2 linked regions of the Glaciimonas sp. PCH181 genome follow. The protein of the gene in region 1 interacts with the protein of each later gene in a pairwise test. Links are inferred from orthologs where the notes say so. Each region holds a gene or a part of one and is shown in the gene's direction. Other genes may lie near its edges.

What was found.
Region 2: the proteins of C7W93_RS20020 (region 1) and glnL interact in binary tests that used the Escherichia coli proteins (3 or more experiments, as listed by UniProt). The link is inferred for Glaciimonas sp. PCH181 from one-to-one orthologs.

Annotation. Positions count from the first base shown.
Region 1 is NZ_PYFP01000002.1:1,504,123-1,507,175, reverse strand. Bases 36-2,759 are described here. They hold C7W93_RS20020 (P-II family nitrogen regulator), read left to right. Parts: upstream 36-1,090; coding sequence 1,091-1,429; downstream 1,430-2,759. Other genes in these bases: amt (ammonium transporter), read left to right, coding at 1,443-2,759; C7W93_RS20025 (TorF family putative porin), read left to right, coding at 255-1,079. Outside these bases: more of amt, read left to right, coding at 2,760-2,990. UniProt on the Escherichia coli protein: Involved in the regulation of nitrogen metabolism. Regulates the activity of its targets by protein-protein interaction in response to the nitrogen status of the cell.
Region 2 is NZ_PYFP01000001.1:2,450,756-2,453,973, reverse strand. The notes cover bases 1-2,889. They hold glnL (nitrogen regulation protein NR(II)), read left to right. Parts: upstream 1-848; coding sequence 849-1,931; downstream 1,932-2,889. Other genes in these bases: ntrC (nitrogen regulation protein NR(I)), read left to right, coding at 2,035-2,889; C7W93_RS11210 (DUF4124 domain-containing protein), read left to right, coding at 1-489. In the rest of the region: more of ntrC, read left to right, coding at 2,890-3,218.

The DNA of each region.
Region 1 (3,053 bases):
GAGCAGATTGGCAATTCCTTACTTGCGCGCACCAAAATAATACAAAAACAATTTTATGCATCTCTATGGTGCAGAAATCCGGAGGTATTTGCTAAAGGTAAGCGCAGATTGTAGGGGTTAAAACAATAAAGCGATTATAAATCGCGCCTTAAAACGCAATATGAATTCGTTGGCATGACTCCTGCTAGAGAGGAAATGAAACTTTAGTTACCGGCTCTTCGTATTTTAATGTTGCATAGCTACCAGGGATAAAAATGAAAAATCTGACGTATAAGCTAGTACTCGCCGCGGCAGTCGCATCGACAATGGTTGCCAGCTTCGCCCATGCGGACGACGCAGCGCCTACCCCCGCTGTTGCGGCTGCAGCGCCAGCCGCAGAACCCGTACCTGATAATCAGATCGCTTATAACATTGGCGTCGTAAACGACTACCGTTTCCGCGGTATTTCGCAAACCCGCTTTGACCCTGCTTTGCAAGGTGGCGTGGACTACACCAATAATCCTACCGGCCTTTACGCTGGTACTTGGTTGTCAAACATTAAATGGATCAAAGATTCGGTCAACAGCGCTGGCTTTAACGGCAAAGGCAATATCGAGTGGGATTTGTACGCAGGTAAGCGCGGCGATCTTCCTGGTGGCTTTACCTATGACGTCGGCGGTTTGTACTATTACTATCCGGGCAACAATTACAGCAATATCGGTAAAAACGCGAATACGTTTGAGCTCTACGGTCAACTCGGTTATGGCCCTGGTTACTTCAAATACTCACATGCATTGACCAACTTGTTCGGCACGGTCAACAGCAAGAATAGTGCGTATTACGACCTTGGCGCTAATTTCGATGTCGGTTCCGGTGTAACGCTGGGTCTGCATATTGGTCACCAAAGTGTTGAAAACTTTAGCTTCGCCAGCTACACCGACTGGAAAGTTGGCGTAACAAAAACCTTTGAGAGCCTGTATGGCGTTACTCTTGGCGCAGCTTTTGTCGGTACAGATGCCAAAAACGGCGCGTATGTCGCCCCTGACGGCAAAAACCTCGGCAAAAACGGTGTGGTCTTCTCTCTCGCAAAAACTTTCTAACTGAGGTCAATATGAAACTGATCACTGCGATTATTAAACCATTCAAATTGGATGAAGTCCGTGAGGCGTTGTCAGCTATCGGCGTACAAGGCATCACCGTTACAGAAGTAAAGGGTTTTGGCCGTCAGAAAGGACACACCGAGTTGTATCGCGGCGCTGAGTATGTTGTCGATTTTCTGCCTAAAACAAAAATTGAAGCGGCAGTAGATGATTCGATTCTGGATCGTGCAGTAGAAGCGATAGAAACCGCAGCACGCACCGGCAAAATCGGCGACGGCAAAATATTCGTCCTCGATTTGGAAGAAGTTATTCGTATTCGTACCGGTGAGACCGGCAAAGATGCAATCTAAGGGGACTGTTAACATGAACATCAAAAGAATAATTGCCACGTTTCTGGCATTTTGCGCGCTAATGCTTGCGGTCGGCTTCATGCTGCCAGCTTCAGCAGCTGATGATGCATCGGCATCGGCATCGGCATCAGCCGTCGCCAGCGCTTCTAGCGAGGCTACTCCGGTTGCTGCGCCTGCAGCTGCACCGGCTGCCGTCGTTGCTGCTCCTGCTGCGGCAGCTCCAGCCGCTGGCGCAGTGCCAGCACCAGCCGTCCCTAACAAGGGCGATACAGCGTGGCTATTAGTATGTACCGCGTTTGTTATTTTGATGACTTTGCCAGGTCTCGGCCTGTTCTACGGCGGTCTTGTCCGCAGCAAGAACATGCTGTCGGTGCTGATGCAATGTTTCACTATTTTCTCGCTCGTGATCGTGCTGTGGATCGTCTACGGCTACAGCATTGCGTTCACTGAAGGTAACGACTTCTTTGGTGGCCTCAGCCGCCTATTCCTGCACGGTATGACACCTGATTCGCTGGCGGCAACGTTCAGTAAAGGCGTCGTATTGCCAGAATTTGCCTTCGTCGTGTTCCAAGGCGCCTTCGCAGCGATCACTTGCGCACTGGTTATCGGTGCATTTGCCGAGCGCGCCAAGTTCTCTGCAATCCTGGCCTTCACTGTCCTGTGGTTCACGTTTGCTTACTTGCCAATCGCCCACATGGTCTGGTTCTGGCCTGGTCCGGATGGCTATACTGACGCTGCCGCCGCTGTTAAAGCAACTGCAAGTGCAGGCTGGTTATTCCAAAAAGGTGCTCTGGATTACGCTGGCGGTACAGTGGTCCATATCAATGCGGCGGTTGCTGGTCTGGTCGGCGCTTACGTTATCGGCAAACGCGTCGGTTACGGCAAAGAAGCTTTCAAGCCACATAGCCTGACATTGACGATGGTTGGTGCTTCGTTGCTGTGGTTCGGTTGGTTCGGCTTTAACGCTGGCTCCGGTCTGGAAGCCAATGGCGGTGCAGCACTGGCCTTCATCAATACTTTGGTCGCAACGGCTGGCGCAGTATTAACCTGGAGTCTGGGTGAGTGGATTGGCAAGGGTAAGCCTTCCATGCTGGGCGGCGCATCTGGCGCGGTTGCAGGTTTGGTTGTCATTACACCAGCAGCAGGTTTTGTCGGTGTAGGCGGCGCGCTGGTCATGGGTCTGATCGCTGGTTTCGCTTGCTTGTGGGGCGTAACAGGCTTGAAAAAGATCCTGCGTGCAGATGATTCGTTAGATGTCTTCGGTGTGCATGGCGTCGGCGGTATTCTTGGCGCGTTGCTAACAGGTGTGTTTGCAGCACCTAGCCTCGGCGGTACTGGTATCTATGACTATGTTACTAACGCAGTTGCCCCAGACTACTCAATTAGCGGTCAAGTCTGGATTCAACTTCAAGGCGTGTTGACGACAGTCATCTGGTCTGGTGTGGTGGCATTCATTGCCTTCAAGCTAGTCGATATCGTTATCGGTCTGCGTGTCACAGAAGAAGAAGAGCGCGAAGGTCTGGACATTTCCAGCCACGGCGAATCGGCTTATCACGGTTAATCCGAGATTTATCTGAGAAATTCACCGGACGGCAACAGCGTCCGGTGTGGTCTGAAACTGATG
Region 2 (3,218 bases), on another replicon or contig:
ATTACGGGAATTCTGATAGTTGCTGCCATTAGTGCTATTAGTGGGACGGCCCAGGCCCAAAGCAATATCTATCTTTGCGTAGATGGAAATGGCACTAAAGAATATAAAAATACCGGCGATACCAAAGGCTGCAAGAAAGTTAATTTGCCGCCATTGACCGTGACGGCGCCGGTACTTCCTCCCGCTGCAAGTGGTGGCGCAGCATCAAAACCGCAGCCAGCGACACCGCCAAATTTTCCTAAAGTAGATGGCGGCACCCAAAAAGCGCGCGACAACGATCGCCGTCAGATTTTGCAAGACGAACTGCGCTCAGAGCAGCAGAAGTTGGCAGGTCAGGAAAAAGACTACAACAACGGCGTTCCAGAACGTCAGGGTAATGAGCGCAACTATGCCAAATATCAGGATCGGGTGGCATTAATGAAAGACGAACTGGCGCGTACCCAAAAAAATATTGAAGCCTTAAACCGCGAATTGTCGAATTTGAAGTAACAGCCCGGGATAGACAGTCCTTGGTATCAAGTTTGCTTATATAAAGCCGCCTATGCGGCTTTTGTTTTATGGCTATTATGGTGAGCATTAACAAGACGTGCACCCTAAAGCATCAAACTGCACCAAATTGTGGAGTAGATTGATCGCAGTGCACCCGGATAGGCCTTACAAAAAATGAACGATGCAATGCCAGATTTCACGTGATTTTCGACCAGGCGCTAGCCTTTTCAGAGAAACGCTGCCAAATGGCTTGTCGAGACATACTCCGTATCCAAAGATATCGATAGTGCGCAACAGGAAGACATCTTCTCTCAGCGTTACTTCATCGTCATCGTATTACTTAACAAGAGATTTTTAGCATGCCAATCAAAACTGCTGGACCCTCAGCGACCGACGGACTTGAATTATTAGCCTCGGCGGTCCTGTTATTGGACCGCGAAGGGCGCATTGTATATGCCAATCCGGCGGCAGAAATTCTGCTGGAAAGTTCGATCAAAGCGCTACGGCATCAAAAGTTGACCGAATTATTTTTGAATGGCGCCCAGCTTGCCGCCGTATTTCAGCAGGCGCTGGCCCATCAATTTGATGATTTACGGCAGGATTTAATCCTGGATCGCCTCGGTCGCGAACCGTTATGGGTCGATACCATTGCTACCGCGGTCGATAATCCTGCCACGCCAGTCCTGATTGAAATGCGTGAAAATACCCAGCAACTCAAGCTCGAAAGAGAAGAACGTTTGCTAGACCAAAGTCAGGTTAATAAAGAGTTGATTCGCAATCTTGCGCATGAAATTAAAAACCCCCTTGGCGGTATTCGTGGCGCGGCGCAATTGCTGGAACTGGAATTACCAGAGCGGCACCTGAAAGAGTTGCGCGAATACACACAAGTCATCATTAAAGAAGCGGATCGCCTGCAAACATTGGTAGATCGTTTACTGGCCCCGCATCGTCTGGCGCACATCGTTGGCGACGTCGATATTCACGAAGTATGTGAACGCGTGCGTAGTCTGATGGTCGCTGAATTTCCGCACGGCCTGACTATCAAACGCGATTACGATTTATCAATCCCGCAATTTCGTGGCGATAAAGAACAGCTGATTCAAGCGATATTAAATATCGCGCATAACGCGGCGCAAGCCTTAGTTGATCGCATTCGCAGCGGTGACGCCGATCTGACTTTTCAGACCAGAGTCGTGCGTCAGGTCACGTTAGCCAAGGTCCGATATCGGCTGGCATTAGACTTGCATATCACCGATAACGGACCGGGTATTCCAGCCGACATTCAGGAACGTATTTTTTATCCATTAGTATCAGGGCGTGATGGTGGCAGTGGTTTAGGACTGACACTGGCACAAACCTTTGTACAGCAGCACATGGGGGTAATTGAATGCGAAAGTCGGCCGGGGTACACCGATTTCAGAGTGTTAATACCGCTTCCTTAATGCTACGCGTGCATGCACGTGCAGTAAGGCAATATAAGCGGGAGAGTCGCGGTGCTCCCATATTACAGAATGCCAACTGCAAGATTATTGAAGCCGGGAATATATGAAACCAATCTGGATTGTTGACGACGACGAATCAATACGATGGGTGCTTGAAAAAGCCCTGGCACGTGAAAACCTGGTTACCAGAAGTTTTTCAAATGCACGCGATGCGATGGATGCATTGCAAACCAGTACACCGCAAGTATTGGTGTCCGACATCCGCATGCCTGGGGCCTCCGGACTAGAATTGTTGCAAACAATTAAAGCGCAGCACCCTGGCATTCCAGTCATCATTATTACTGCATTTTCTGATCTTGATTCTGCTGTCGCGGCGTTTCAGGGCGGTGCTTTTGAGTATCTTGCCAAGCCCTTTGATCTGGAAAAAGCGGTCGAACTTATTCGCCGTGCGCTAGAAGAAAGTCTGCGTGAAATCAATGTCGAACAAGCCACTGCCGAGACGCCGGAAATACTCGGTCAGGCTCCGGCAATGCAAGATGTTTTTCGCGCTATCGGAAGGCTATCTCAATCGCATGTCACGGTGCTGATCACCGGCGAATCAGGCACGGGAAAAGAACTCGTTGCACGCGCTTTACACAAGCACAGCCCACGCGCATCGCAACCTTTTATCGCATTAAACACCGCGGCGATTCCAAAAGATTTACTTGAGTCAGAATTGTTCGGTCATGAGCGCGGCGCGTTCACCGGCGCGCAAGCATCCCGACGCGGTCGCTTTGAACAAGCCGAAGGCGGCACGTTGTTTCTGGATGAAATTGGCGATATGCCATTTGATTTGCAGACACGTTTATTGCGGGTTTTGTCGGATGGACATTTTTATCGCGTCGGCGGTCATCAATCGATGAAAGCCAACGTTCGTGTAATTGCCGCTACCCATCAAAATCTGGAAACGCGCGTTCGCGAAGGCCTGTTCCGCGAAGACTTGTATCACCGCTTAAATGTTATTCGCCTGCGCTTGCCTAGTCTGCGTGAACGGCGCGAAGATATTCCAATTCTAACGCGCCATTTTCTCAGTCAAAGTGCCAAACAACTGGGCGTAGAAAGCAAGCGCGTCTCCGATGGTGCAATGCGTTTTATCAGCGGCCTGGATTTGCCCGGCAACGTGCGGCAACTAGAAAACCTCTGCAACTGGATCACCGTGATGGCCCCCGGACAAACGGTGGAAATCAAGGATCTGCCGCAAGAACTGCTCGAACAAAACGAGCGGCCATTAAGCGGTGATACGATCAG